Regions from separate parts of the Nesterenkonia sp. YGD6 genome, predicted to be linked through region 2. Evidence: predicted binding sites of a transcription regulator. Region 2 holds the regulator's gene; the other holds the start of a gene.
What was found. The regulator LexA, encoded in region 2, represses DNA repair genes until DNA is damaged. The targets are predictions, from matches to a motif close to TCGAACANNTGTTCGA.

Region 1: LTI14_RS05010 (Rv2578c family radical SAM protein) is a predicted target of LexA. The motif match lies at 7,252-7,267, and genes of this name have one in related genera.

Annotation. Positions count from the first base shown of each region.
Region 1 is NZ_JAJOYY010000002.1:347,989-363,287, reverse strand. Features, by position in the region: gene LTI14_RS05050 (peptide chain release factor 3) at 1-552, shown strand, start outside; gene LTI14_RS05045 (hypothetical protein) at 607-837, shown strand; gene LTI14_RS05040 (hypothetical protein) at 944-1,489, shown strand; gene LTI14_RS05035 (sodium:solute symporter family protein) at 1,542-3,191, opposite strand; gene LTI14_RS05030 (OsmC family protein) at 3,188-3,841, opposite strand; SAM riboswitch class I at 3,854-3,949, opposite strand; gene LTI14_RS05025 (hypothetical protein) at 4,118-4,273, opposite strand; gene tgt (tRNA guanosine(34) transglycosylase Tgt) at 4,682-5,977, opposite strand; gene LTI14_RS05015 (YeiH family protein) at 6,065-7,171, shown strand; gene LTI14_RS05010 (Rv2578c family radical SAM protein) at 7,276-8,826, shown strand; gene LTI14_RS05005 (gamma-glutamyltransferase family protein) at 8,919-10,709, shown strand; gene LTI14_RS05000 (antibiotic biosynthesis monooxygenase family protein) at 10,810-11,130, shown strand; tRNA gene LTI14_RS04995 (tRNA-Arg) at 11,210-11,282, shown strand; gene LTI14_RS04990 (hypothetical protein) at 11,474-12,256, shown strand; gene LTI14_RS04985 (VOC family protein) at 12,358-12,753, opposite strand; gene LTI14_RS04980 (SRPBCC family protein) at 12,808-13,794, opposite strand; gene LTI14_RS04975 (ArsR/SmtB family transcription factor) at 13,811-14,197, opposite strand; gene LTI14_RS04970 (LysR family transcriptional regulator) at 14,214-15,131, opposite strand; gene LTI14_RS04965 (LysE family translocator) at 15,222-15,299, shown strand, end outside.
Region 2 is NZ_JAJOYY010000001.1:178,427-193,725, reverse strand. Features, by position in the region: gene LTI14_RS00880 (class I SAM-dependent methyltransferase) at 1-596, opposite strand, end outside; gene hflX (GTPase HflX) at 919-2,544, shown strand; gene LTI14_RS00870 (ATP-dependent DNA helicase) at 2,547-4,574, shown strand; gene LTI14_RS00865 (CapA family protein) at 4,725-6,008, shown strand; gene lexA (transcriptional repressor LexA) at 6,078-6,797, opposite strand; gene LTI14_RS00855 (LysM peptidoglycan-binding domain-containing protein) at 7,116-7,481, shown strand; gene LTI14_RS00850 (histidinol-phosphate transaminase) at 7,534-8,673, shown strand; gene hisB (imidazoleglycerol-phosphate dehydratase HisB) at 8,712-9,329, shown strand; gene hisH (imidazole glycerol phosphate synthase subunit HisH) at 9,326-9,967, shown strand; gene priA (bifunctional 1-(5-phosphoribosyl)-5-((5-phosphoribosylamino)methylideneamino)imidazole-4-carboxamide isomerase/phosphoribosylanthranilate isomerase PriA) at 10,067-10,828, shown strand; gene LTI14_RS00830 (SseB family protein) at 10,825-11,733, shown strand; gene LTI14_RS00825 (MarR family winged helix-turn-helix transcriptional regulator) at 11,761-12,342, opposite strand; gene LTI14_RS00820 (PepSY domain-containing protein) at 12,398-13,075, opposite strand; gene LTI14_RS00815 (multicopper oxidase domain-containing protein) at 13,248-13,658, opposite strand; gene LTI14_RS00810 (sensor histidine kinase) at 13,698-14,861, shown strand; gene LTI14_RS13180 (FtsK/SpoIIIE domain-containing protein) at 15,171-15,299, opposite strand, start outside.

The DNA of each region.
Region 1 (15,299 bases), on a different contig from region 2:
ACCACGGTGGACACCGCCTGGCCCGGCGACGTCGTCGGCCTGGTCAACGCCTCCACGCTTCGCCCGGGCGACACCCTCTACGCGGGCCAGTCGGTGATGTTCCCGCCGTTCAAGCCCTTCGCCCCGGAGCACTTCCGGGTCGGCAAGACCGGGGACGCCAGCAAGCACAAGCAGTTCCGCAAGGGCATCGAGCAGCTGGACCGCGAAGGCGTCATCCAGGTGTTCTACTCCGAGCGCCGCAGCCAGCAGCGTCCTGTCCTGGGCGCCGTGGGCCCGATGCAGTTCGAGGTCGTCTCCGCCCGCATGGAATCTGACTTCGGTGCCTCGGTCTCCTTCGACGCGCTGGACTACTCGGTCGCTCGTGACATCGACGAGGATGCCGCAGCGATCCTGCGCGAACGCCAGGACTGCGAAGTCCTCTACCGCAACGACGGCACCCCCGTGGCGTTGTTCAGAGACCCGTGGAGGTTGCGCACCGTCCAGCGCGACCATCCGAACCTGCTCCCGGATCCTCCGGGCAGCATCAACGCATCGGTCTCCGCACGGATGTGACCGATCGCCGAGGGCTGCGGGCACCCCATGCAGAACCCTCTTGGAAGGAACACCATGCACGCTGTCACCCGAGTTGAAGTCGTCGAAGCTGTCAAGACCGCATTCACGCTCACCGCCCAACCGACCGTCCCGAAGGATCTGGTGGCGGCAGCCACCGCCTCAGGTGCTCGGCCTGCCGTCGTCTCCGTCCTCGAAGGGCTCGACGATGACCTGCAGTTCCGCAGACTCCGCGAACTCTGGGAGTACTTCCCGCACATGCCGGTCAACTCCGTCGACGCCGCCTGAGGGCACGCGCCGGCTGAGCTCCACGGGCGTGTCAAGTCACGCGCCGGGGCAGGTCCGCCGACGGCCAGGGCTGGCAAGCGAGCAGCAGCGGCGTAGGCTCGAGCCCATGGTCAGGAGTCACAGCACCGCAGCGATCGAACGGACCACCCGACGGGCCTGGGCGCAGTGGGTCACCGCCCTCGACGACGCCGGAGCTGCTGCCCTGCCGCACCGCGAGATCGTCGGAATCGTCTATGACCATATGCCGATGGACGTGGAGAACCGTGGCTGGTGGGCCCAGAGCGTGGCGGTCGCCTACGAACAACACCGTGACCTGCGCCGCCCGGGGGAGTCTCGTACCGGTGAGTTTCAGGCCTCGGTCTCCAAGACCTATCCGGGTGACATGGACGCCGCGCTGGGGGCATGGGTCGCTCTCGTCGGCGGGCGTGACTCTTTCGGCGGTGTCGCGCTCCAGGGAGAGCCCGGCACCTCCTCCACCGACCGCTGGCGCTACTGGCGCGCCGGGCTGGTCGACGGCTCCCGGGTCGCGGTGACCATCTCGGGGAAGTCCGCAGGGAAGTCCTCGCTCGGCGTCGGACACACCAGGCTGCGCTCGCCCGAGGAGGCCGAACACTGGAAGGTGATCTGGCGGGAGCTGCTGGGCCAGCTCTAGGTGTGACTTCCCCTGACGGGTCGAACGGCAGCAGGCATTGGTGTCGCGAGAATTACAGTGGCGAGGTGTTCTGCGCGGTCACTGGTTCGGTCCGGGAGCCCCACAGCTGGGTCTTCGTGTGGGTCGCCGTCGGAGACTCGGCGAGGAGGACCGCAGCGGCGAAGACACCAAGAGTGATGAGGAAGAGTGCCAGTCCCATCAAACCGTAGCTGTTGAGCCATGCTGAGATGTTCATGCTCAGGACCGCGGCGAGACCCGTGACCAGAAGAACGAGTCCGCCGTTTCTGCGCCGCGCTGCATGAAGGGTCAGTCGCCAGCTGCCCTGGATCAGCGTGACTAGAACGATGCCTGCGAGATTGGCGATCATGGCGACCCAGACCGGATGGGTTCCGAGGAAGAAGTCCGTGGCACTGAACCCCGAGAGCGCGTACCAGCCGAGTCCCGCGCTGAATCCGGCGAGTAGTGCGGTCAGCGCCGCGGAGCGGGTGGCGAGCGGCCAGAAGAACGCCGCGAGAACCGGAGCGAAGGTGGCGCCGTTGCGCAGAGTCCATGCCATCACATTCCACCAGGCTGACTCCTCGGCGCGCAGGAGACTGAAGATCACCATCAGGACAGTGAGCCCCACCAGCGCGATCCGCGTGTAGCGCACCAGCTCCACCTGGGTCGCTCGGGGACGAAGCGCGCTCCCGAGGTCCCGGCCCAGCGAGGTGGCTCCAGAGAACTGGCAGGGTCCCGCCCAGCCCAGGGCGCATGCCCAGAGTCCCACGAAGAATACGGCCGCAGCCCAAGCAGGAAGGGAACCGGCGATGTACTCGGCGATGCCCACCAGGGGCAGCGATGCATCCGGGACCACAATCGAGGCGGCGACGCCGACGACGATTCCGAGAAGGATCAGGGGCATGCCGATGATCGCCGCGAGGAAGAGCCCCTTCTGGCCGTCTTCCGGGCTCCGCGCCGACATCGACATCTGAAAGGCGGCCTGAGCCAGGGGAACATTGACGATGAAGGTGCCGAACCAGGCAACGATCAGCGATATGCCGGCGTTCGAGACATCGAACATCTGTGGCTGCTCCTCAGCCAAGGTCTCGAGACCGCTGGGCCCGGGTGAGACCAGGAACGCCCAGATGCCCACGATGAACATCACGAAGATCATCAGGACATTCATGGTCTGGGAGAATGCCACGGAGCGCATGCCGCCGAAGGTCAGGAAGGCGAGCAGGATGATCGCTGTCAGAGCGATGCACTGCCACAGTGGGATCTCCGTGACCGCGAAGAGGGCGGACGCGAAGGCGATGCTGGTGGCCACTGAATACATCGGAAACGTCAGACCGGTGATCACAGAACTGATGGCCTGGGCTCCGCGGCCGAATCGGTCCCCGATGATGCCGGTGACCGTCACCACGAGCTTCTCTCGCAGGGGCTTGACCAGAAGGAGCGCGATCAGCAAGATCTGCACCGTTTCGGCCACGCCGTACCAGACCGCCGACACGCCTGTTCGGTAGCTCAGCTCGACGATCGCGATGTAGGAGGATCCTGAGAACAGTCCCGTGATGCAGAACGCGACGGTCCAAGGGCTGAAACTGCGACCGCTGACGAAGAATCCTCCGCGTCCCGAGCGGCCCACAGCGATGCGGCTTCCGAGTATGAGCCAGGCGGTGTATGCGAGTGCCAGGCCGATCGTCCAGAGTCCGACCGTCGTCACGAGCCCATCTCCACGAGATCTGGGGTGGCATCGGCGTTGAGGACCTCGAAGATCAAGTCCCCGTGGCTGGCGTCCCCGTCCACCTCGTAGCCCCAGGCGCGATTCGCCAGAGCTTCGGCGAGGCCATGGGAGTTCTTGTGCACGAATGCCCACGCGACTTCCAGGTCGATGTGCGCGTCGCGCAAGAGATTGATCGCGGGGCAGATGTGTTCGGCCCACTGGGCGAAGTCTGTCAGGACAGAGGAGTCCTGTTCGCTGGTCTCTACGACCAGCTGCAACCGGTACACGTAGAAATAGGGTTGCACATCTGCTTGCCCAGCCAACCCGCGAGTGTCCTGACGTGCCAGCGTGTATGTGGAGATGTCGGTGAGTGGCAGGGCCCGCCGATGGGCCAGCTGTTCGACCGCGACGGCGATGCAGCTGCTGACACCGCCGATCAGGTACTCCATCGGCGCGGGGCCCTGATCGCTGCCACCGCGCACCACAGGCTGGTCAGAGACGAAGCTGAAGTCCCGGACGGTGAGTTCGGTCCGTACTGGGCCCGACCACGTGCCAGCGACCCGCAGAGTCTTCGAAGAGGTGCGCAGGGGTGCCTCGGTGTACCTCGGATTCAGTCTGTTCTCTTGTGCGCTTGAAGCCGCTTTGGGCATGGAACATCTCACCTTTCATCGTTCCCAGCGGTAGCACCTGCTCACCCTGAAGGGGTGGGGTTGCTGCGACGTCGTTGAGCTAGGTCTCTCAGTCGCTCTGGATGATTCGTTGTCTGCTGAAACCTAGAGCGTCCGGCAGAAAGATGCAAACCCTAGAAAGCAGGGCGACCTGGAGCGCCCGCCACATCAGTCGTAGTTCCCGCCCGTCCTGCCAGAGTCACCCCACCGGCCCCACCGGCCCCACCGGCCCCACCGGCCCGACCGGGCGTCGAAGACTCAGAACAGGTCCGGCATCTCCTCGCGGAGCTTGGCGTCCAGCAGCTGCGCCAGCGATTCGATGCGGTGGTTCGAGAGACGGCTCTTGTCCCAGTACGCGGTGATCTTGCCGATCACCGCCGGGCAGGTCTCCTCGGAGCAGAGATGCTCGGTCATGTCCAGGGTGTGGAGTCCGGCCGGCTCCGCGCCAGGGGGAGTGCATCACTGCGCTGAGTGTGGATCTGGTGGATGGCACAGCTGCTCACGCTGGCACCGACTGGCAGCACCGGTGCCGCTCCGGCTGAGGGCACTTGTGGCGCGAGGCGCGATCGGACATGTTTCACCTGCCGCTCCAGCCGCCGGCGGGTCAGCACCGAGAGGGGCCAGAGACGCTGGAAGAGAGCCTCTTCTCCGGACCGCACGCCCCGGATCGCGCCGGGGATTCGCGCAGAATGCGCAACTCGTCTTCACGGTTGCGACTGTTCTCTCAGCAGTCATCGGTTGACCAAGGACAGGTTCTTGCGAATCTTGAGAAATGACCTTCGGAGGAGGTGGACCTCCACGGTCCGACCTGAGGTCATCCGGCTACGGCGTGGACCCAGCCTGATAGCGGCCCAGGGTGGCGTCGCGGAACTCGTAGAACCGGCCCTGTTCGATGCTGGCCCGGATGTCATCGACCATCTTGATCGTGTAGTGCTCGTTATGGATGGTGCACAGCGTGTTGTAGAGCATCTCCTTGGCCTTGAAGAGGTGATGCAGGTAGGCCCGGGTGTAGTTCTGACAGGTGTAGCAGGTGCACTCCTCATCGATGGGGGAGAAGTCGCGCTTGAAGCGAGCCTGCGGGATGTTGTAGCGACCATCGGGGTGATAGACCCGTCCGGTCCGCGCCACTCGAGAGGGGGAGACGCAGTCGAAGGTGTCTGCCCCGTTCTCGATGGCGGTGAAGAAGTCTTCGGGCTCGGAGATCCCCAGCAGGTGGCGCGGCTTGTTCTCCGGGAGCTCCTCGGCCATCCAGCTCACGATCACCCCGAGGTTCTCCTTGTCCAGGGCGCCGCCGATTCCGAAGCCGTCGAAGCTCTGCCCCTCGATCTCCATGGAGCCCAGATCCTTCGCGGCCTTGCGCCGCAGATCCTCGTACTGGGCACCCTGGAGCACCCCGAAGAGTGCCTGGTAGGGGCGGTGGCTGCGCTCGGCGGTGAGGCTGCGGTGCGCGGAGAGGCAGCGCTCGGCCCAGAGCCGGGTGCGCTCCAGGGAGGTCTCCTGGTAGTCGCGGGTGTTGAACAGCGTGGTCAGCTCGTCGAAGGCGAAGATGATGTCCGCGCCGATCTCGTGCTGCAGCTTCATCGAGATCTCCGGGGTGAACCGGTGGGTGGTGCCGTCGATATGGGACTTGAAGGTCACGCCGTCGTCGTCCACCAGGGCAAGGCGCACCTTCTTCGGGGCGACGGCCGCGTCATCGGGGACCACCGAGGCGTCCATGGTGATGACCTTCTTGAACCCCGCGCCCAGACTCATGACCTGGAATCCGCCGGAGTCGGTGAAGGTGGGCAGCGGCCAGTTCATGAACCGGCCCAGCCCGCCCGCGGCGTCGATCACATCGGTGCCCGGCTGCAGATTCAGGTGATACGCATTGGCCAGGGCGGCCTGGGCGCCGATCTCGAGCATCTCCTCGGGGCGCACGGTCTTGATCGTGGCCTTGGTGGCCACCGGGATGAAGGCCGGGGTCTTGATGTCCCCGTGGGGAGTGCGGATGGTGCCGGTGCGGCCCAGCGCCCCCTCGATCCGGGCCTCGACCTCGAAGCTGAAGGCCTCGCGGCCCGCCTGCGGGTGCGGCGCTGACTCCTGCGGCCTTGCATCCTGCTGTGCGGCCCCCGGCTTCATCGACTCATGCGGAGCGGCGGTCGGGGTCTCGGTGTTCAGCTGATTCGGCACCCGCTCAGTCTAGGCCAGTGGTCCTATGCTTATCCGGTGCCTCCACTAACCGCCCTGACCTCCAACCTGACCTCGCGGCTGACCCGGCTCTGGTGCCAGACCGCGGAGATCCTCCCCGGCGCGGCGCTGGCTCTCATCTTCGCGATCGCCGCGCACCGGCTGATCGCCGAGCAGATTCCGGTGATCTCCGGGCTGCTGGTCGCAGTCCTTGCCGGCATCGCGCTGCGCAGCCTGGGCTGGGTGCCGTTCTGGGCCGAGCGTGGTCTCGGCTGGGCGGCGAAGAAGCTGCTCCGGGTGGGCATCGTGCTGCTCGGCCTCCAGCTGGCGCTGGGTGACCTGCTCGGCCTGGGGTGGGCGGTCCTCGCGGTCGTCGTGCTCACCGTGGGGGTGACCTTCTTCGGGATGCTCGCCCTCGGGCGGCTGCTGGGCGCACCGAAGGGGATGACCACGCTGCTGGCCGCCGGCACCGCGATCTGCGGGGCCTCAGCCGTGGCGGCAGCCGCCGCGGCGATCGACCGAGGCGACGGCAAGGACGACGACGGTGCCCCGGTCCAGGCGGCCGCTGCGGCCGCCGTCGCGGTGGTCACCCTCTACGGCACCCTGGCGCTGCTCGCGCTGCCGGCGCTGGGAACCCTGCTCGGCCTCGGCGAGGAACAGATGGGCGTCTGGATCGGCGCCAGCATCCATGAGGTCGGACAGGTGGTCGCCGCCGGCGGAGTGGTCGGGGCGGTGGCGCTGGCCACCGCGACCCTGGTCAAGCTCGCCCGGGTGGTGCTCCTGGCGCCAGTGATCGCCGGCATCAGCCTTGCCGGGCGTCGCCGCCGGGCGGTCGGAGCTGCGCAGGGAGCCGGGGAGGGCGTCGAGGAGGGCGCTGGATCGCGGCCGCCGCTGATCCCGCTCTTCGTGCTGGGCTTCCTGGTGATGATGGTGCTGCGCTCGGTCACCGATCTGCCCGAGTCCACCCTGGACTTCTCCGCGGACGTGACCACGATGCTGCTGACCACCGCGATGGTCGGCGTCGGCGCCTCGGTGGACCTGCGTCGCCTGCTGCGCCAGGGAGGACCCGCGCTGCTGCTCGGTGCCGGCGGCACGGTGCTTGCGGTGGGAACCGGGCTGGGCGGGGTCCTGCTGCTGGTGAGCTGAGGCTGGTGCCCCGGGCCCAGTCAGGTGTCCGGGAGTTTCAGCTCGCCGGGCTTCGAGGGCGAGTCCATCTCGACAGGCATTCGAAAGTATGTTCGAATAACCGTATGAGGTGGCAGGGACAGGCAGTGCAGGAGGGTGAGGGTGCGGCCCTCATCCCGCTCAAGGGACTCCTGCGCTCGGTGCGCACCCCGGAGTTCGAAGGCGTGACCTTCCACGAGGTGGCGGCGAAGACCGCGCTCAACAAGGTGCCTGGCCAGTCGAACATGCCCTTCTCCTGGACCGTGAACCCCACCCGCGGATGTCTGCATCAGTGCGTGTATTGCCTGAGCCCCGAGACGCTGATCCTGATGGCCGACGGGCGGCAGAAGCTGCTGCGTGAGGTCAGGGTGGGCGACGTCGTCGTCGGCACCGAGCTCGACGGCAGGAATCGCCGGTTGGTCCGCTCGGAGGTCTCAGCGAAATGGGGGACCGAGAAGCCCGCATTCCGCATCACGCTTCGCGATGGCACTCAGATCGTGGCCAGCGGCGACCATCGCTTCCTGGCAGAGCGCGGGTGGAAGTACGTGGCTCGCCCGGAGGGTGGGTCACCGCGCCCATGTCTGACGGAGCACGACCGGCTCATGGGATTCGGACTCGGAATGTCTCCTGAGCTGGATTCCGAGGCGGAGGAATCCCCTCTCGAAGCGAGCGTGCTGGGAGGTGCGGTCGGGACCACCGAGGCTCTGCGCATCACCGGCATCGAAGCGCTCGGTCGCAGCGAGCCGCTGATCGACATCACCACCAGCACCGGGGACTTCATCGCGAACGGTGTGGTCAGCCACAACTGCTTCGCGCGGAAGACGCACGAGTACCTGGACCTGGACGCGGGCAGGGACTTTGATACGCAGATCATCGTGAAGACCAATGTCGCCGAGGTGCTTCGGGCCGAACTGAATCGGCCGTCCTGGAAGCGCGAGCACGTGGCGCTGGGGACCAACACCGACCCCTATCAGCGCGCGGAGGGTCGCTACCAGCTGATGCCCGGGATCATCAGGGCGCTCGCGGATTCTGGGACGCCCTTCTCCATCCTGACCAAGGGGCCGCTGCTCAAGCGCGACCTCCCGCTGCTGCAGGAGGCCGCCAAACAGGTGCCGGTCTCGGTCGCGGTGTCCCTGGCGGTCATGGATCCGGAGCTTCAGCAGAAGGTGGAGCCGGGCACCCCGGATCCCCGGGCACGGCTGAATCTGATCCGCTCCATCACCGACGCCGGGCTTGAATGCTCGGTGCTGGCCATGCCGATCCTGCCCTGGCTCACCGACGGCGACGGTCGCATCGACACCCTCCATGCCGCACTGGCCGACGCCGGTGCGAGCTATGTGACCACCGGTGCGCTGCACCTGCGCCCCGGCGCCCGGGAATGGTTCATGGCTTGGCTGGCCCGCGAGTACCCGGCGCTGGTGGCGAAGTATCGTCGGATCTACGGCGGCGGCTCCTACGCCTCCAAGGAGTATCGGCACTGGCTCGCCGACTCCGCCCGCGCCGCCCGGCGTCGTCATGGCTTCGACAAGCCGGTGGACCTGATGTGGCGCGAGCGCAATGACCCGGACTCCCCGGTGGCCCAGCAGGGAGCGTCGGCACCGACCGCGGCCGGTCCTGCCCAGCCGGCGCTCTTCTGACCCCGCTCATCCCGTAGGCTGGTTTGCAAAAGCAACTAATGCGGCGGGTGGGTGTCCTGCTCGATCGTCGCGTCGACGCCTCAGGAGTGCCCATGACGTTCACCCATGCCGAGACCTTCACCACCAGGCCCACCCTGGAGGGTCACTTCGGAATGACCGCCTCCACGCATTGGCTCGCCACGGCCTCCTCGCAGGCGGTGCTGGAACGCGGTGGCAACGCCTTCGACGCGGCCGTCGCCGGGGCCTTCGTCCTGCATGTGGTGGAGCCGCACCTCAACGGTCCCGGCGGTGACATGGTCGGGATCTTCGCGACCGCCGGCGCACCGTCGACGCCGCAGGTGCTGATGGGCCAGGGGCCCGCACCCGCAGGGGCCCTGATCCAGCACTACCGTGCGCTCGGGCTCGAGAACGTCCCGGGTGCCGGTGCCCTCGCGGCCGCCGTCCCGGCCGCCGTCGACGCCTGGCTGGTGCTGCTGCGCGACCACGGCAGCTGGGACCTCGCCGAGGTGCTCGCCTTCGCCATCGACTACGCCGAGGACGGGCATCCGATCCTGCCCGGGGCGGTGCGGGCGATCCGGGCCGTCGCCGAGCTCTTCCAGGAGCACTGGCCGACCTCCGCCGCGCTGTGGATGCCCGAGGGCAAGGTCCCCGAGCCCGGGCAGAGCATCCGCAACCCCGAGTATGCGCAGGTGCTGCGCGACCTCATCGCCGCCGGGCAGGGTGCTTCGAGCCGGGTGGCGCAGATCGAAGCCGCACGCAGTGAGTGGAAGACCGGACGCGTCGCCGAGGCTGCGGCGGAGTTCGTGAAGACCCCGCATCGGCACTCCGACGGCGGCGACTACGCCGGGGTGATCACCGCCGAAGACTTCGCCGCCCACAGCGCCGGATACGAAACCCCGGTCTCAATCGAGTTCCGCGGCCACACCATCGCGAAGTCCGGCGCCTGGGGCCAGGGCCCAGCGCTGCTGCAGGCGCTGAAGATCCTCGAAGGCTACCCGGACGAGCAGCTGGACCCCGGCACCGAGATCGGCGCCCACCTGATCCTGGAGGCGCAGAAGCTGGCCCTCGCGGACCGAGACACCTACTACGGCGATGTCCCGGTGAACCTGGAGCACCTGCTCTCGGATGAATACGCCGCGCAGCGTCGCGAGCAGATCAGCGAGCGAGCCTCCGCAGAGTTCCGCCCGGGGAAGGTCCCCGGCGCCGACCAGGTGCTGCCTGCCCTGGTCAACGTGGCCGACGCCGTCGCCGGAGCCGGTGCGGGCGAGCCGACCGTTTCCAAGGCCGGGGAGACCAAGGGGGACACCTGTCACCTCGACGTGGTCGACCGCTGGGGCAACATCGTCTCCGCAACCCCCTCCGGGGGGTGGCTGCAGTCCTCACCGGTGATCGAGGGGCTCGGCTTCTGCCTGGGCACCCGGCTGCAGATGACCTGGCTCGATGAACGCTCCTCCTCTCGGCTGGAACCGGGGAGGCGTCCGCGCACCACACTGACCCCTACGCTGGTGCTCAAGGACGGCGCTCCGCTGATCGCCCTGGGCACCCCGGGCGGAGACCAGCAGGACCAGTGGCAGCTGCCCATGCTGCTGCGCATGCTCATCGGAGGACACACCGCCCAGCAGGCCATCGACGCCCCCACCCTGCATACGACGTCGATGCCCGGCTCCTTCTGGCCGCGCGCATGGGAGCCCGGCGGGGCCGTGGTGGAGGACCGACTCGGTGCCGAGCTCATCGAAGGACTGCGTCGCCGTGGACACCAGGTCACCACGGCGGGGGACTGGGCGCTGGGACGACTCTCCTGCGTCACGCGGGACCCGCAGACCGGGCGGCTGCGCGCCGCGGCCAACGCCCGCGGCGCCCAGGGCTACGCGGCGGGACGATGACAGCGGCGCGGGCTCCGCGGCACGAGGCTGCCGTCCCTAGCTCACCGTGGATTCGCGCGGCTGCTGTTGCGGACGCCGCTGACTTTGCGAAGATGGCCCTATGAGCATCATCAAGATCAACGCCATCACTGTCCCTGCCGACTCCGGCGATGAACTCGGCAAGCGGTTCGCCGCTCGCCGCGACTCCATGGAGGGCACCGAAGGCTTCGAGGGCTTTGAGCTGCTCAAGCCTGCCGACGAGCGCACGACCTGGCTGGTCATCACCCGCTGGGCCACGGAGGAGGCGTTTGAGAACTGGCGCACCTCGCAGGACTTCCAGAAGTCCCACAGCGGCGGCGAGTCCGGTTCCGGGGAGTCGCCGAAGAAGCCCGTGGGGATGTCCGCGGAGCTGTGGAGCTACACCACCTCGGTGACCGGCTAGGTGGAACCGGTGCGGTGCTGGTAATCTGAATCGGTCAGTTGCTCGAGGAACTCGGTTCCTTGAATTGCACAGCTGGCGGGCCTCCGTAGCTCAGGGGATAGAGCGTTGGTTTCCGGTACCAAAAGTCGTGGGTTCGATTCCCGCCGGGGGCACACAGAGAAATCAGGTCCGCATTCTTGTCTCGGCAAGGATGCGGGCCTTTTTTTGCGCCTTGGCCGAGGATCTCGCCGCGCGGGACCAGGCGACTCACGATCGATCGACTGCGAAGTGCCGCGGCGCGGTCGCACACCTCGGCGGCCCGATGCCTCGCTCAACCGGCTGAGAACCCCTCTACCCTGGGACTATGACTTCCGCACCCACCTCCGCCGACGAACACGAGCGCGGTCCAGAGTCCAAGAGGCAGCGTGCTTCCGCCGCCGCGGGAGAGCTCGCCGAGACTGCCAGCGGCAGAGCGTCCCAGGACCGAGCCCGCGAGCTCGAAGAGCGCTGGGAGGACAGGCTTGCCTGGCCGGTGCTGATCGCGGCCGTGGTGTCGGTCCCCGCGGTCTTCCTCACCCTCCTGGATGAGCCCTTCGAGATGATCGGCCACGTGGGGCTCTGGATCACCAGTGTGGTGCTGATCTTCGAGACCATCGTGCTGTTCCTGGTGTCGCCCAAGAAGATCGACTGGCTGCGCCGCAACTGGTGGCTCGTGGGTCTGAGCGTGCTGGTCATCGTCGGCGTGGTCTTCAGCGTCGGTCCCATGCAGCTCCTGCGTCTTCTGCGCAGCGTCGGGGCGCTGCGGGTGCTGCGCGCCAAACAGGTGGCCAAGGCCGGGCATTCTCTGCAGAAGGTCGGATCCTCGCGGTGGTGGCGGCGACTGGGGACGATTCTGGCCACATTTGTCGTGACCGCCTTCGTGGTGGTCGCCCTCGTCGATCCAGAGTCCCCTGCGCGGTCCTTCCTGGACGATCTGGTGGGGGAGGAGTGGGCGATCGCCGCGGCGATCGGCGCAGGCGTGCTGCTCTTCGGCGCGACCTACCTGCTGGTACGGCGCCCCAAGGGTGAGGATTCGCAGAAGGACGGTGCAGCGAGTGACGAGGAAGAGAGCGGTGACGAGGAAGGCGATCGCCAGGTCCGCTCCTGAGATCTCCGACCGGCCGGAACGCGGTTGCATTGATGCACCGCCGAGGACCATGATGAGCCGCTTGGGGTGCTCCTTCCCATCGGGCCGAGGAGATCTCTGGCTCACCCGACGTAGAGCTGCCAGGTGTGACCATCTGGGTCCGCCACAAGGGACTCGAATCCCCAGGGCTGGTGGGTGGGTGGGGTGAGCACCGTGCCCCCGCCTGTGACCAGTCGTTCGGTCATGGCGGTGACCTGTTGGGCATCAGCGAGGGCGATGCCCAGCAGGCACTCGCTGTGTTCCGCCGGGGACAGCTCGCGGGGACCCAGCACCCAGTCGAAGGCCTCGGTGGGGACCAGGCAGAGGTAGGCCTCCCCGAGCAGTCGAAACTGCAGCGGTTCGGGGAGGCCGTCCTGCGCCACGTCACCCACCGGATCGAGCCCGAGGCCGTCCCGGTAGAACGTGTGGGAGCGGCGACGATCAGCGATCGGCAGGGTGATGGTGAATGGCTGCGGCATCGATACAGGTCCTCACTGATATTGGTCGGGGGCGTGGTCGGGATGAGCCTGCCGCTATGACCGGGAGGAGGCTGTCAAGACCGCCTCCAGCCTGGCGTAGCTGGCTTCCATGCCGTCTGCCATGCCCGTTCCCAGGACGATGTCGCGGGTCTCCTTGTCGGGGTAGGTGATCACCACGGTGAGAAGGGTGCCGCCGTGGACCGGTGTCAGGGTCTGCTCATTGATGTTGGGGGGACTGGGCATCCCCTCCATGTTTTCGGTGGTCACTTCACGGTGGGGCGCGTCGAGCTCTTTGAGCTCGCCGAAGAAGGCGAAGCTGTCCGAACCGTCCTCCTCCCGCTCCCAGACGAAGCGGTAGCTCTCGCCGACCTTCTCGCCGAGCTGGCATTCCCTCATGCGCCATCCGTCCGGGCCCAGGAGCCAGCGCCGCATCAGGTCTGGGTCACGATGGGCCTGCCAGACCTTCTCGGGAGTTCCGCGGATGATCCGACTGATCCGCACCTTGGTGTCGGTGAGCATCTGGGTCTGGGCGCCCCTGCCGGCGGCGAAGGAGGAGAGATCCTCCAGGACCGCATCCATCTGGCCCATGGCCGAGGTCAGGCCCTCTTCCATGCCCATCTCGAGCAGCTGCCGATAGTCCTCGGTGGAGTTGAACCAGGAGGTCGAGGTCAGCCTGGATCCATGCGGAGTCTCGGCGAAGGTCAGGCGCAGGCGCATCTGCGGCATCTCCGGATTCGGTGTGCCAGACTCGTCCGCGAAGCCATCGGTGACCTCGAAGGAGCGCCCGGGGTCAATGGCGAGGAACTCCCAGTAGCCCGCGGCCCGAGTGCCGTCCGGGCCGGTCATCCAGTAGTGCGAACGGCCCCCGGGGTGGAAGTCGTGGCGGGTGAAGGTTGCCGGCCAGTCTTCGGGTCCCCAGAACTTCTCAAGCTGGCGGGGGTCGGCGTGGGCGTCCCAGAGCCGCTGGACCGGCACGGAGAAGTCGGAGACCACAGTCATGGTCAATGCTTCGGCGTCCTTGGTGACTGAGGTGATGGGCATGACGAGCCTTTCTGTATCAGTGCTGCCCACTGGTGTCTTGCGTCGTGGTGTCCGCCAGGAGGGCGTCCAGGCGGGAGATGCGGCCCTGCCAGATGCGCGCGTACTCATCGAGCAGTGCCTGGGCTCCACGGATGGTGTCAGGGTTGCCGCGGACCAGGCGTTCGCGCCCTTGCCGGCGCTTGGTCACCAGATCGGCGCTTTCGAGGACGCTGACGTGCTTCTGCACGGCGGCGAAGGACATCTCATAGAGCGCGGCCAGGGCGGAGACTGTTGCCTCCTCACCGAGGGTGCGCCTGACGATGTCCCTGCGAGTGGCGTCTGCCAGGGCCCGGAAGATCCGGTCCACCTGGGCGTCACTGGGGGGAGCCGACACCTCAGAACGTATAACCATGTGGTTGTACATTAGGACTGCTGAGGGGTCAGGTCAAGGGTTCTTCGTCGAGTGATTTCTCGGATTCTTCGCGCAGCACCTCAAGTGCCGCCACGACCAGCTCCTCGCCTGCGCGATCTTGTTTCACGTGGGCGACGATCCGGCGCTGCACCTTGGGATTTCGCAGCGGGCGGACCACCGTGCCGAGCGGGAGATCGCGCAGAGCCAGGTGGGGGAGCACGGTGATCCCGAGTCCAGCCGCCACCAGAGACAGGGCGGCGTTGTGGTCATCGAGCCGGGCCGCGAACTGGGGCACGAATCCGGCGGCCTGGCAGGCGGTGCGGATCATCCTGCCGTTGGGGCTGTCCTTGATGTCATGGTCCACCCACATCTGATTGCTGAGCTCCTGGACCTCCACCGTCGCAGAGTCCGCGAGCGGATGATCAGCAGGAACGACGACGGCGAAGTCCTCGTGCCGAAGCAGGTGCCGCAGATATCCCTTGAAGTGTTCTTCGGGCTCCAGCGGTGACTCATTGCGGATGTCGATGTCCACCGGACGTCCGGTCTTCTCGGCGTAGGGCTCGTTGAGGCTGATCTGCACCGTCATCCCAGGGTCCTTGGCGCGCAGGGTGGCGACCACACGAGGCAGCCACTCCCTCGCCGCGGAGGTGAAGCTGGCGAGCATCAGGTGGCTGGACCGGCCCAGCCGCAGGCTCTCCACCTGACGGTCCAGCTCGTCGAGACCCTGCAGCACGGCGGCGCTGCCCCGTGCCAGGGACAGTGCCGCCGTCGTCGGGGTGAGTCCGCGACCGCTGCGCTCGAAGAGCTTGAGCCCGGTCTCCTGCGCAAGGATGCTCATATGTTGGCTCACCGTGGCGGGGGAGAAGTGCAGGCTGCGCGCGGCGCCCTGGATCGAGCCGGTGGCGATCACCGAGTGCAGCACGCGCAGCCTGTGAGGGTTCAACATGGCACCAGTATGGCGCAGATTCGTTTATACCGAACAGTCTTAAGCTTTTATCTGCTTGTCCTGATCGGTGTGGTGTCCCAGGATGGAGCTGTGACACTCTCCAGCTATTTCGGTCTGCTCGCCGTCTCCGCCGTCCTGGCCATCACCCCGGGGCAGGACACCATGCTG
Region 2 (15,299 bases):
AGTCGGAAGCCCTTCGCGGTCTCCGCGCGCCCGCTGTGGAACTCGCTTGCTGAGCCGGAGAGCATCGTGGTGATCCAGGCGAGCAGCGAGTCCGCGCCGAGGTTCTTCTGCACCACCAGCCAGGCCTCGCCGCCGGGGCCCAGCCGCGGCAGCCAATGCTCAAGCAGTCCGTGCAGCACCTCTTTGCCCACACGGATCGGGGGATTGGACCAGATCGTGTCGAATTCGATCTCAGCCGGCACCTCTTCAGGTGCCACGACCCGCACATTGGTCAGTCCCAGTGCAGCCGCGTTCTCCGCACACAGGATGCGGGAGCGTTCGTTGACATCCACCGCCCAGACCGTGGCCGCCGGTGAGCGCATCGCCAGGGTGAGCGCCAACGGGCCCCAGCCGCAGCCGATGTCGAGCAGGTGGCCCTGGCTCGCCGGATCGGGCGCGTGCTTGAGCAGCACCGCAGTGCCCTTGTCCACTCCGTCGGGGGAGAAGATGCCCCCGGCGGTGGAGACCGAGACCTCTCTGCGGTCCAGGGTGACGCTGACGGTTCGGCGGGTGAAGGGCCCCTCGGGGGACGCGGAGAAATAATGCTGGGAGTTCACACGGTGAATCGTAGTAGACTCCTCCCTATGTGGATTCACCTGACGTACTCCCGCCCGCGCGGTTGAGTCACCCCTTCACCACCTGGCCGGCCCGCTGAGCCGGCAGTGTCGTTCGCCCGGCACCAGCGCGGTCCTCGCGGACTGCGCCACCTCGGTTCCCGATGCGGATCCGGAAGCTGGCCGAACCAAAGTATCCACACCCCCGAACAAGCCCCGCTCGATCTCCACAGCGGACCCGCGCACTTAACCATGTCCAGGGTCGAACGTAGGATGGAGATCCACGGCGGGCAGGGCCAGGCCGAAAACTGGTCCTAAGGAGATCATGACCAAGCAGAATCACACGCCCGAACCTTCAGGCGAGACCCCCGAGGACTCCACGGCGCCAGCCGCAGAGCAGTCCTCCGTCGATGCGACCATCGAGCGGATCCTGGCCGCTGATCGAGCCCGCGAAGACGCACCGAAGCGGACCACCCGGTTTGAGGCGGATTCGAGCTTCAAACGCCGCGGCATCCTCGGTGAACAAGCACGTGAGCTCGCCGGTGATACCTCACACTCCGAGTCCGACGGCGAACAGTTCGAACTCATGGAACGCCGCTCCCTGCGCCGGGTCGACGGGCTCTCCACCGAGCTGGAAGACGTCTCCGAGGTGGAGTACCGCCAGCTGCGCCTGGAGCGCGTGGTCCTCGCCGGGCTCTGGGGCGAGGGCACCGTCGCAGAGGCGGAATACTCGCTGCGTGAGCTCTCCGCGCTCGCCGAGACCGCAGGCTCCACCGTGCTCGACGGCTTCCTGCAGCGCCGGGCCAAGCCGGACCCCGGCACCTTCTTCGGCTCCGGCAAGGCCGAAGAGATCCGCGTCGCAGTGGCCGAGCTCGGCGCCGACACCGTCGTGGTCGACTCCGAGCTCGCACCCTCCCAGCGCCGCGGCCTGGAGGACATCGTGAAGGTCAAGGTCATCGACCGGACCGGCCTGATCCTCGACATCTTCGCGCAGCACGCGAAGTCCCGGGAGGGCAAGGCCCAGGTGGAGCTGGCCCAGATGGAATACATGCTCCCGCGCCTGCGCGGCTGGGGCGAGTCGCTGTCCCGCCAGGCCGGCGGCCAGGTCGGTGGTGCGAGTGCCGGCATCGGGTCACGCGGTCCAGGTGAGACCAAGATCGAGCTGGACCGTCGGCGGATCAACGCGCGCATGGCCAAGCTCCGCAAGGACATCGCCGCGATGAAACCGGCTCGAGACGCGAAGCGGGCCAACCGCAAACGCAACGCCGTGCCCTCCGTCGCGATCGCCGGATACACCAACGCGGGCAAGTCCTCGTTGCTGAACCGGCTCACCGACGCCGGGGTCCTGGTGGAGAACGCCCTGTTCGCCACCCTGGACCCCACCACCCGCAAGGCGGTCACCCCGGACGGGATCGGCTACACGCTCTCGGACACGGTCGGCTTCGTCCGACAGCTGCCCACCCAGCTGATCGAGGCGTTCCGCTCCACGCTGGAGGAGGTGGCCGACGCCGACCTCATCCTGCACGTTGTCGACGCCTCCCATCCCGAGCCCGAGGGCCAGATCAGCGCGGTCCGCACGGTGCTGGCCGAGGTCGACGCCGACGAGGTGGACGAGGTCATCGTGCTGAACAAGGCCGACGTCGCAGACTGGGACGTGGTGGAACGGATCCGCCGTCGTGAGCCGCACACCATCGTGGTCTCGGCGCACACCGGGGAGGGGATCGAGGAGCTGCGCGAACTGATCAGCCGCTCCATCCCGCGTCCCAGCGTCCCGCTGCAGCTCATGGTGCCCTATGACCAGGGAGACATCGTCTCCAGGCTCCACGCGGAGGACGCCGAGATCCTCTCCACCGAGTACCTGGAGGAGGGCACGCTGCTGAAGGTGCTGGTCCGCCGGGAACTCGTCGGGGACCTCGCCGAGTTCCAGGTCCAGGCAGAGCCGACGCCTTGAGCGTGAGCACCAGCCGGTCCACGGGATACCAGGAGACCACGGACCTGCTCGAGCGCGCCGTCACCGCCATGGGCGGAGTCAAGCGCGAGGGGCAGGTGACCATGGCCGAACATGTGGCCATGGCGCTGCGCAAGCGCCGTCACCTCCTGGTCCAGGCCGGGACCGGCACGGGCAAGTCACTGGCCTATCTGGTGCCGGCGGTGGTCCACGCACTGGACGCGGAGAAGCCGGTGCTGATCTCCACCGCCACGCTGGCGCTTCAGGCCCAGATCATGGGCCGTGATCTTCCGCGCCTGCTGGAGAACATCGCCGAGCACGTGGACCGACCGGTCGACGTGGCCCTGGTCAAAGGCCGGGCGAACTACGCCTGCAAGCACAAGATGGACGGCGGCTTCCCCGAGGACGACGACGAACAGGCCCTCTTCGCCTTCGCCGACGAACCCACCGGCGGGGTCACCGCCTTCGAACCCGGCTCTCAGCTGGGCAAGGAGATCGTGGCGCTGCGCGAGTGGGCCGAGGTCACCGAGACCGGGGACCGGGATGACCTGCCCAACGGGGTGACCGACCGGGCCTGGCGGCAGATCTCGGTGAACGCCGTGGACTGCATCGGCCCGCGCAAATGCCCGATGGCGGCAGAGTGCTTCTCCGAGCGAGCCCGGGAGAAGGCCAAGGACGCCGACCTGGTGATCACGAATCACGCCATGCTGGCCATCGATGCCTTCGAGGGGCTCGACGTGCTGCCGGACCATGACGCCGTCATCGTCGATGAGGCCCATGAACTGGCCGACCGGGTGACCTCCGCGGTGACCGCGCAGCTCTCCGCACAGATGATCAAGGCCGCGGCCTCCTCCGCTCGGCGGCACACCGCCATCAACGTCGAAGCGCTGCAGAGCTCCGCGGTCGCCGTGGAGGCGGCCTTCCACCGGATCGACTCAGGCCTGCTAGCGCGCGGCCTGAACCCGCAGCAGCGCGAGGCGGTCGAGCTGGCCCGCAACGCCGCACGGACCGCACTTTCGGACTCGAAGCCGACCGGTGACGCCGAGGCCGATCCCGGGCGCAGCACCGCCAGGTCCCGGATGCAGGCCGTGCTCGACACCGCCAACCGGATCCTGGACTCCCCGGACACCCCCGACGTGGTCTGGCTCAACAGGCCCGGAGCGTTCGTGCCGGGTCGGGGCTACCAGGAGGCAGATCTGGATGAGTCCCCACTCATCTACGTCGCACCCACCTCGGTGGCCGGGCGGCTGCGTGAAGGCCTCTTCGGTGATCGCACCGTGGTGCTGACCTCCGCGACGCTGACCATCGGCGACAGCTTCGACCCCGTGGCCGGGTCACTGGGCCTGGCGGGGGAGAAGGCCCCGGCCTGGGACGCCGTGGATGTGGGTAGCCCCTTCGACTACCCCAAACAGGGGGTGCTCTATGTGGCCAAGCACCTGCCGCCGCCGTCGATGAAGACCGCCCAGGCCCAGCGTGATGAGCTGGCCGGTCTCATCGAGGCCTCCAAGGGTGCGACCCTCGCGCTGTTCTCCTCTCGCCGCGCCGCCGAGGAGGCGGCCGAGGATCTGCGGCAGCGCCTTGATATCCCTATCCTCTGCCAGGGCGACTCGACGATGTCCGCGCTGGTGCGCGCCTTCGCTGAGGATGAGGAGACCTGCCTTTTCGGCACCATGAGCCTCTGGCAGGGCGTGGATGTGCCCGGCCGGTCCTGCCGGCTGGTGGCCATCGACCGGATCCCGTTCCCACGACCGGATGATCCACTGGTCAGTGCGCGCAGCCAGGAGGTCACCAAGCATGGCGGCAACGGGTTCATGCAGGTCGCTGCCACCCACGCCGCCACCCGGCTGGCCCAGGGTGCTGGACGGCTGATCCGCACCTCGGAGGACAAGGGGGTGCTGGCCATATTGGACTCACGCCTGGCCAATGCGCGTTACGGCGGCTTCCTGAAGCAATCGATGCCAGATTTCTGGCCCACCGTCAACGGGGATCTGGCCCGCGGGGCGCTGGCCCGGCTGGCCGAGTCAGACGGCTAGCTCGACCTGTGAGGTGAGTCGGGTGCTGGGAGCTGGGCTCAGTGCGCTTCCCGGGTGAGGCTGCAGAAGAGAATCAATCCCACATGATGGGTGACCACGGGAGGCTCACAGACGATGTCGGATCCAAGACGCACCACAGGCTCAGGCCCCATGACCTGCTTCTGGGTGCTGGCGGCAGCGCTCACCCTGGCCGGCTGCGCCGAAGGCGTTGGGGATGACGACGCCGCGCCCGCTGTGCCGACCGATGCGCACAGCGATACTGACACCGCGCGGCCCGACATCGACGACGATGAAGCCGACCAGGCGGAGACTGACGAACCTCAGCCGGAGCAGTTCACCATCGCCGGCACGGGGGACATGCTTCTCCATGGCCCCATCATTGACGAGGCAGCTGCGCTCGCCGACGGCGCAGACTACTCGTTTGCGCCGCTGATGGGCGGGGTTGAAGATCTCATCAGTGGTGCTGATCTTGCCCTGTGCGGGCTGGAGGTGCCGATCGCCCCAGAGGGTGTGGAGCCGGCCGGTTATCCGGTGTTCGCGGCCCCGCCGGAACTCGCCGGGGATCTCGCCTCGGTGGGTTTCCACGGCTGCTCCACAGCAAACAACCATTCCTTCGACCAGGGAACGGCCGGGCAGGAGCGCACGCTCGACGTCTTCGACGACGCTGGCCTGGGACATGCGGGAACCGCGCGAACTGAAGCCGAAGCCGCCCAGCCCCAGCTCTACACGCTGGAACGCGGCGGACAAGAGGTGACGGTGGCGCATGTGGCCACCACCATGCTCCACAACCAGGCATATCCACCGCCGGAGGATGAACTGTGGCGCGTCGCCGATGTCACTCCCGAGGAGCTCACAGACCAGGCGGCCCAGGCGCGCGAGGACGGCGCCGACGTCGTCGTCGCCTCTGTGCACTGGGGTGAGGAGTATGTCCACCAGCCCGCTGAAGAGCAGCGGGACTATGGCGAGCAGCTGGCAGCCGGTGGTGAGATCGACGTGGTGTTCGGCAGCCATTCGCACACGCCCCAGCCGCTGGAACACCTCGAGGGCGGCCCGTCAGGTGAGGGCATGTGGGTGGTGTGGTCCATGGGCAATTTCCTCTCCAACCAGGACGAGGCCTGTTGCATCCCAGAAACTGCCAGCGGAACAGTGGTCTACGCAACGGTCGAGGTCAGCGACGAGGACGCCGAGGTCATCTCCATGGACTGGCTGCCCGTCACCGTGGATCGCGGCCCGACCGATGATGAGCCTCACCGAGGGATCTGGCCGCTGCGCGACCTCGCCGAGGGGAACATTCCGCCTGGGGTCGAACTCAGCGCGGAAACCGTTGAAGACCGGTGGTCGCGGGTCCTCGACGTCATGACGGAGCAGGAGCTCCGCGAGGATCCACCGTCACCCACGGGGGAGGAACCCACGGTGGTGCCGCGCCGGGACTAGGACGCCGGGTCTCGGAGGGCCGGGAAGAGCTGGGGGCACCGCGGCGTGTGTGGGGGACCTGCAGCTGCCTCAGAGGCTGCGCAGCACCGTGACGACCTTGCCCATGATGGTGGACTCGTCGCCGAGGATCGGCTCATACTGCCGGTTCTGCGGGAGCAGCCAGACGTGGCCGTCGCGGCGCTTGAGCGTCTTCACGGTCGCCTCGTCGTCGAGCAGGGCGGCGACGATGTCGCCGTTCTCTGCGGTGTTCTGCCGACGCACCACGACCCAGTCGCCTTCGAAGATGCCGGCCTCGATCATGGAGTCACCGCGGACCTGAAGCATGAACAGCTCGCCCTCGCCGGTGAGCTGCCGCGGCAGCGGCATGATGTCTTCGACCTGCTGATCGGCCAGGATCGGTCCACCGGCCGCGATCTGACCCACCATGGGAATCTCAGAGATCCGGCTGTCGGACTGGGTGCGGTAGCCCTGCAGCTCCACCACTGCGTCACGTGCCGCAGATTCGGCCTCCTGGGCCTGTTCGCTGAGCACGGGGGCGCCGGCAGAGTCACGCAGCACCTCCATGGCGCGCGGTCGCCCGGGCACCCGTCTGAGGTAGCCCAGCTCCTGGAGCCGCGCCAGCTGGTGAGTCACCGAGGAGAGTGAGGCCAGCCCGCAGGCGTCGCCGATCTCACGCATGGAGGGAGGGTAGCTGCGCTCGGCCAGCGACTCCTGGATGACATCGACGATCTGCCGCTGCCGATCCGTCAGTCGCGGCGCTGCCGATGAGTCCCTGGTGTTCCGCGCCATTGCTGCCTCCGTAGTTGTGCTGAGCGTTCTGCGTCCCGATGAAGCAGTGCCGGACCCGAGCGGACCGAGCTCCGAGCGGACCGAGATTCGACCCTGTACCGAAGCGGGGCTGACCCCGCCGGGACCCGTGTCAGCATCCATGTCAGACCCTGCTGGTGGACTGTTCACCGTGAGATTCGCTTCGAAGATCACTTCGAACTTGGCGCTCAGGTTACTCGAAATCGTAGAGAGATTCCATTGATTCTGCGGCGAGTCTGGTCAAGATTCGAAACTATGTGCTAGAAATAGTACACACGTTCGAATGAGAGGTTCTTCCCCATGAGTACAGCACCGCTTGCACTTGCACCTGTTGACTCCGCACCGGCTCCGGCAGTGCACCTCACTCGCCGCGGTCGCTTCCTCCTGTTGGGCCTGCCCGCGTTGGCAGTCCTGGCGGTCGCACTGTTGGGTGCGCTCATGCTGGCCACCTCGCTGCTGAACCAGGCGCAGGCCTCCTCGGGCGACGTCCCAGGCGTGGACGCACAGGTGGTCACGGTCGGCGCGGGGGACACGCTGTGGAGCGTCGCGGCCTCCGTGGACTCCGAGGAGCACGCCCAGGTCCTCATCGGGCAGATCGCTGAGCTCAACGGTCTCAACGGCTCCGAGCTCACCCCGGGCCAGGAACTGTTCGTCCCAAGAGACTGAGCAGACCGCGGGAAGCTGAAGTCGGTGCGCATCACCCGGCTAGAATGTCCCGGTGACTTCATCCCGTGCCAGGAACCTGTCCCGACTGCCGCTGCGCGAGGAGCTCCAGGGTCAAGAACCCTACGGAGCCCCGCAGCTGAGCGTGAAGGCGATGCTCAATGTCAACGAGACCACCTATGACGTTCCGGCCGATGTGGTCGATGCCATCGGCAAAGAGGTCCGCGCCGCGGCCGCCCAGCTCAATCGCTACCCGGACCGCGAGTTCTCGGTCCTGCGACAGAAGCTCGCCGAATACCTGAACCGAGACCTCGCCTCCGAGGGAGAGCCGGCCGAGCTGACGGCCGAGCACATCTGGGCCGCCAACGGCTCCAACGAGATCATGCAGCACATCCTGCAGGCCTTCGCCGGCCCGGGCCGCTCGGTGCTCTCCTTCCCGCCGACCTACTCGATGTACCCGCTCTACGCCCGCGGCACCTACAGCGAGTACATCGCCGGGACCCGCGCGGCTGACTTCACCCAGACCCCTGACGACGTCGCCGCGCAGATCCGTGAGCACCGTCCCCACGTGGTGATCCTGTGTTCGCCGAACAACCCCACCGGCACCGCACTCTCGCTGGAGACCGTGGAGGCCGCCTATGCCGCCGCCGAGGAATCTCAGACCATGGTCGTGGTGGACGAGGCCTACGGCGAGTTCCGCCAGTCCGGAACCGGCTCGGCGCTGGCGCTGCTGCCCGGGCGGGAACGGCTGATCGTCTCGCGCACCATGAGCAAGGCCTTCGCGCTGGCGGGTGGCCGACTGGGCTACCTGGCCGCGGCCCCCGAGGTCACCGACGCCATGCGACTGGTGCGGCTGCCGTACCACCTCTCCGCGGTGACGCAGGCGACCGCCGTCGCCGCCCTGGACCACTCGAGAACCCTGATGGCCAATGTGGAACGGATCAAGGAACAGCGCGACAGGATCGTCACCGCGCTGGAGCAGATGGGTCTGCACCCGGCGCCGTCGGACGCCAACTTCGTCTTCTTCGGCGGCCTCACCGACGAGAAGGCCGCCTGGCAGCACCTGCTCGAGGACGGGATCCTGATCCGAGACGTCGGCATCCCCGGGCATCTGCGCGTGACCGCCGGCACCGAGGAGGAGACCGGCGACTTCCTGGCCTCGCTGCAGCGATTCATCACCAGCACCACCGCGTAGACTGAAGCGTTGGCGTACCCCACCACCAAGCAGGAGTTATGGGAGCAGAATTGATCTCCGGGCGCATCGCCCAGATGGAACGTGTCACCAGCGAGTCCAGCGTCAAGGTCCGGATGGACCTCGACGGGACCGGCACCTCGAACATCAGCACCGGTGTGCCGTTCTATGACCACATGCTCACCGCACTGTCCCGGCACTCCCTCATCGACCTCGACGTCGAAGCCTCCGGCGACACCCACATCGACGTGCACCACACGGTCGAGGACACCGCCATCGTGCTCGGCGAGGTCTTGCGCGTCGCCCTGGGAGACAAGCGGGGCATCCGACGATTCGGCAATGCCACCATCCCGCTGGATGAGGCGCTCGCCCAGGCCGTGGTCGATGTCTCCGGCAGGCCCTACCTGGTCCACTCCGGGGAGCCCGAGGGTCAGCAGTACCACCTCATCGGTGGGCACTTCACCGGTTCCATGACCCGCCATGTCTTCGAGGCGATCACGTACCACTCCGGGATCTGCCTGCACATGACCCTGCTCGGCGGACGCGACCCGCACCACATCGCCGAGGCCCAGTTCAAGGCCTTCGCCCGCGCGCTGCGCGAAGCAGTGGAGTCCGACCCGCGCACCGACGAGATCCCCTCCACCAAGGGTGCCCTGTGACCGGCAAGCCCGACGTCGTCGTCCTGGACTACGGCTCCGGCAACACCCACTCCGCGGTCCGTGCGCTTGAGCGCGCCGGCGCGGACGTGATTCTGACCAAAGACACCGACGCGGTGCTCAACGCCTCCGGGCTGGTGGTGCCCGGTGTGGGCGCCTTCGCGGCGGTGATGGCTGCGCTGCGTGAGATCGACGGACCCCGCTGGATCGGCCGCCGGATCGCCGGGTCCCGCCCGGTGCTCGGCATCTGCGTCGGGCATCAGGTGATGTTCGACCGCGGAGTCGAACACGGCATTCCCGCCGAAGGCCTGGGGGAGTGGCCCGGTGAGGTCACAGCCCTGCCCGAAGATGCCGTGGTCCCGCATATGGGCTGGAACACCGTGCGTCCGCCCGAGGACAGCGTGCTCTTCGACGGGCTCAGGGATGAGCGGTTCTACTTCGTGCACTCCTACGCCGTGCAGTCCTGGGACTTCGATCAGTCCATCGAGACCATGAACCCACCGAAGGTCACCTGGAGCCACCACGGCGCCGACTTCATCGCCGCGGTGGAGAACGGTCCGCTCTCGGCCACCCAGTTCCACCCGGAGAAGTCCGGTGACGCGGGGATGCAGCTGCTGCGCAACTGGATCCTGAGCCTCTGACCGCTGTCCTTCGGCGTGACCTGAGGGTCCGCCGCCCGAGAACCTGACCCACCCAGCCAGACATTCCGACCAGCCGTACATCCAGCCGAAAGTAGATCCATGACTGAGCCCTCCGCGCCCACTGCCACCGTTCCCGCCCTGGAGCTGCTGCCCGCCGTCGACGTGGCCGACGGCCAGGCCGTGCGACTGGTCCAGGGAGAGGCCGGATCTGAGACCGGCTACGGGGATCCGCTGGAAGCTGCCCTGAACTGGCAGCAGCAGGGCGCCGAGTGGATCCACCTGGTGGACCTCGACGCCGCCTTCGGCCGCGGCGACAACCGCGACATCATGGCCCGCGTGGTCAAGGAGCTCGGTGTGAAGATCGAACTCTCCGGCGGCATCCGCGACGACGAATCCCTGGACCGGGCCCTGGAGCTCGGCGCCACCCGCGTCAACCTCGGCACCGCCGCACTGGAAGACCCGGAGTGGACCGCCCGCGCCATCGAACGCCACGGCGACGCCATCGCCGTGGGCCTGGATGTGCGCGGAGAGACCCTCGCCGCCCGCGGCTGGACCCGCGAGGGCGGCAACATCTGGGAGGTGCTGCAGCGCCTCGAAGACGCCGGCTGCCCCCGCTACGTGGTCACCGATGTCACCAAGGACGGCACCCTGCGCGGCCCCAACACCGAGCTGCTCGCCCAGGTCTGCGCCAAGACGAAGAAGCCTGTGGTCGCCTCCGGCGGCATCTCCTCCCTGGAGGACGTCGCGGCCCTGGCCAAGATGGTCTCCCTCGGGGTCGAGGGCGCCATCATGGGCAAGGCCCTCTACGCCGGGAAGTTCGAGTTCCCCGAGGCGCTGAAGGTGGCCGCAGCCTCCGCATGAACCAGGACTCCGCCCCCAGCAGGGACCTGCCCGGTCATATCGCTGCCCTGCTGCAGCGTGCACCCCGGGACGCCGAGGGCCGCCCCGCGGACTCCGCCGGGATCCCCTGGGCGGACCGCGACCTCTCCGGCGACGGCAACCCGCTGCACACCTTCGACGGCGACGACGGCCTCGCCGCCGCCGCGGTCCGGTCCGCCCGGGAGCAGCTGCTCGCCGGCGAGCTCGATGAGGCGGGATTCGTCAACGCCCTGGCCGGGCAGCGGCTCTTCGTCCCGGTGCTCGCCGAGCTGGCCGAGGAGGCCGCGCCCGCCCCGGGCAGCTCGACCGAACCGGGCCCTGGCGGCGCGCCGGTGGGAGACAAGCAGGCCGACATCACCTTGATCAGTGTCACCAGCCGCGATGGACGCCAGACGATGCCGGTGTTCACCTCCGTGCAGGCACTCACCGCCTGGCACGACAAGGCCCGGCCGGTGGCGGCCGAGACCGAACGGATCATGCTCGCGGCCCTGGCCGAGGGCGCCGAGCTCGCGGTGCTGGACCCCGGAGCGGAGCTGACCTTCGTGCTGCGCCGCCCCGCGGTGGAGGCGCTGGCGCAGGCCACCCGATGGGTGCCCTCGTATCAGGACCCCGAGCTGGCCGAGTCGCTGGCGGGGATCCTGGATCTGTGCCCCGGAGTCGCCCAGCTGCAGCTGCAGCCCGGCGACGGCGTGGCGACCCGCACCGAGGCAGGAGATGCGGTGGTGGGCGGCGGCAGCGGACCGGAGCTGAGCATCGGCGTCGTGCTGGCGCCCGGAGCCGATGAGGTGGATGCCCGGCTGGCGCTGGCCAGCGTGCAGGCGGCCCTGTCGGAGTTTGAGATGCTGCGCCATCGGGCGGACTCGGTGCAGCTGAAACTGGTCCGCTGAGCGGAGGTCGTCGCTCAGACTCTGGGCTCAGGCCCGGTCTGCCGCAGCGACGGTGTCCTTGATCTGCTCGCAGATCTGCCGCAGCGTGTCGGCCTCGGCGTCATCCAGCGCGGGGTGGAAGAGCTGCTTGATATGCGTGGCGTGCAGCCGGGAGGCCTGCTCGAAGACGCGATGCCCCTCTTCGGTGAGCTGGGCGGTCATGCCGCGCCGGTCCTCGGCGTCGGCGAAGCGATCGATCAGACCGCGCTTCTGCAGCGACTTGACCTGGTAGGAGAGTCGGGAGGGGGAGAAGACCATGCCCTCGGCGAGTTCTCCCATGCGCAGCTGGTTGTCCTCGGCCTCGGCCAGGAGCAGCATCAGGTTGTAATCGGTGAGCCGCAGCCCGGTGCTGGAGTGCAGCCGCTTCTCCATGCGATCGCTGATGATCGCGGAGGTCTCGAAGAAGGACCGCCAAGCCCGAGCCTTGGGAGAGAAGCCGGTGAGGTCGTGACGGCCGCGTTGATCATCGACCGTGCCTGCCTCGACGGCGTCCCGGGAGGCGTCGCCGACGGGCTCCTGCGCGGTCTGGTTCACGTTGTCACTGGTGGTGTCGCTGTGGCTGGCCGTCACGACCTCACCTCTTCCCTGCCCTAGTCGGCTGATTCTCAAGTCAGCCCATTCTATGTCAGCTGTCCACGTTGACGACCTCGCCGGTGGCCACATCCACATAGACCTCGGTGCCGTTGTCCAGGTCGATCTCCCAGACCACCGCGCCGTTGTCGTCGTCGAGATCGGCCTCGGCGGCAACGCCGTCGCCCTCCTGAGCGGCGGTGCGCAGCGCCTCAGCGAAGTCGATCTCCACCGACTCCGACTTGCGCTGGTCATCGGAGTCCACGTCGTCCTCCTCCGCATCGATGATCTCGAGGCTGTCACGGTCCACTTCGAGCTCCCACTCGACCTCGCCGTCGTAGATCGTGAACTCGTAGTAGAAGCCTTCGGTGTCGAAGTCCAGCACGATCGCATCCGGGTATTCGGCCATGACGGCGTCTACGGCGTCATAGGGCTCCTGCGGACCATCGCCGTCCGAGGTCTCGTCCGTCTGTTGCGTATCCGCATCCTCCGGATCAGCTGCAGCATCCTCATCCGCATCGGTCCCCGCCGCGTCCTCCTCGGCTGTGGAGCCCTCCGTCGTGTCCTCGGTCCCGGTGTCGGCGGTCTCAGCGGTCTCGGTCTGCGCAGTGTCTGCGTCCTCGGCGGGATCCTCTGCGCCGAGTTCATCACTGGCGCAGGCGCTCAGCGCCAGTGTCGAGATGGCGGCCATCGAGAGAAAAGCGTTGCGTGTGCTCATGCGGGTGTGGGACATCGGATCTCCTTCCACAAGCGGCTATGGGCTGACTCCCAGAGAGGCGGTGCGACTGGCCTCCAGCCTCCTGGGATGCTGCGTGCAGCAGGGCCTTGCTGCATCCTTGGAGAATAGTTGCCCGCGCTGATCTGCGTCTACCTTGGATCCAGGCCAGACGCTGAGCGGATGGGGCTCAATGTTCGTGCTGACTCCTTGAGGGACTCCCGGGACGACTCTTCGACCGATTTCCGGACTGCTGCCCCGGTTCGACGACGACGAACTGGCCGATCATGCCCAGATCCTCGTGACACAGCAGGTGAGAGTGGAGCATCTGGGCCAGATCCGGGTTGGTGTGGTCGGTGGGGTTGGTGAAGCGCAGCGCGCTCCGAGTGGTGGTGTTCGGCGCTGCGTCGACCGTGTCCTTCCAACCGGCGAGTTCTGGGCCTGGTGCGCGGCTGGCGATGTCGACCACATGGAACTCGACGTCGTGGCCGTGGAGGTTGCGCGGGAGGTTGCCTGAGTTCGAGACCTCCCAGACCTCCGGGACCTCCCAGACCTCCGTGGTGTCGACCTCCACGACCTCATCGATACGTTCCAGGTCCATCGCCAGACCATTGATGAGCCAGGTGGCTAAACTGGGAAGGTGCCTTTCACCTTCTGGCGCGGCATTCCTCTGGACCTCGCGGCTGCAGCACTGGTCACCGTGGTCATGATCATCGCCGCCTCGGAGTCAGCAGATCAGCCGGCTCGGCAGGTCGATGCGGCGGTGGTCGCGATCCTCCTGTTCACCGGGGCCTGGACCGCTATTGCGCGACGAGCCCCGCGGGCCGCCCTGATCGGCGCCAGCGTCAGCTTCTACGCCGCCGTCAGCGTCGGCATTCCCGACTTCTCGCCAGCCCTGGCCATCGGCGTGCCGGTCTTGATCGCCGCGTGGAAGGGGCACCTCTGGTGGGCGCTCGCGGTCCTCGCGCTGACCGGTCTCATCAGCGTGCCCTACCGGCTCAGCGGTCCCGAGGCGGAGCCGCTGGGTCAGGTGGCGCTGAGCACGCTCTTCGACATCTCGCTGCTGGGGGTGTTGCTGCTGTTGGGGGAGGCGCTGCGCAGCCGGCGCACGATCCGTGAGGAGGCCTCCCTGCGACTGCTGCTGGCGGATCAGCAGCATCAGCGCCAGCTCACCGAGGAGCGACTGCGTGCCGCTCGTGAACTCCACGATGTCCTGGCCCACACGGTGGCCGTGGTGGGCATCCAGGCAAGCGTGGCGGCGGAGACCATCGACAGCGACCCGGAGACCGCGAAACAGGCCGTGGCGAGGGTCCGTACCGCCAGTCAGGAAGCCACCGTGGATCTGCGCAGCACCATCGCGGTGCTGCGCGAAGACGGCACCGGGGCCGCGCAAGAGTCCGCACTCGCAGAACATCAGCTCGCTGAGCTCATCGACGCCGTCAGGACCTCGGGACTGGACGTCTCGTTGACCGTCCACGGGGACCTCTCCACGGTCCGTCCCTCTGTGGAGCTGGTCATCTACCGGATCGTGCAGGAATCACTGACCAATGTGCTGCGCCACTCGACGGCGGAGAGCGTGGATGTCGGTCTGGACCTGCAGGCCGATGTGGTCAACGTGATCATCCGTGACCATGGCAGCCCGCGGGAGCCCACCCCGGTCCGGCCTGACCGGCACGGATCGGAGCTGCAGGGGATGGCCGAGCGGATCGCTGTGGCCGGGGGTCGGTTGGACTACGGACCAGCCGACGACGGAGAGCCCGGTTACCGCGTCCGGGCCCGGCTCCCCACCCGGGGTCCCCAGTGACGCTGCGGGTACTGCTCGTCGATGACCAGGAACTCGTCCACACCGGGCTGCGCCCTGGAGCTCGGACGCTTCGGCGATGAGATCGCAGGTGCGCTGTTCCTCAGCACAGCGGCGGTGAGGCCGACGTCAACCGTCCTTGGACAAGTGTGATGTCGGGACCGGGCGCAGCTGGTGGTGGTCGCCTACGAGTCGGGGCGGGTCCGACCGGGTGAGGCTGACGCGCCGGAGGGGCCCTTGCCATCGATCCTCCCAGTGGCCAAGCCGCCAAGTCTTGGGAGCCGCCCTGTCTCTCGGCAACCAGCGTGTGTCTCAGCGGTCGGCACAGGGTGTCCGCGGGTGCCTCCACCATTGGATGACCCGGGGCCCCTCGGATGCCGTCCACACTGCACGTCCCGGAATGAGTCTCGGCAGGATGGGAATGGAGCTTCCGAGGGCGTC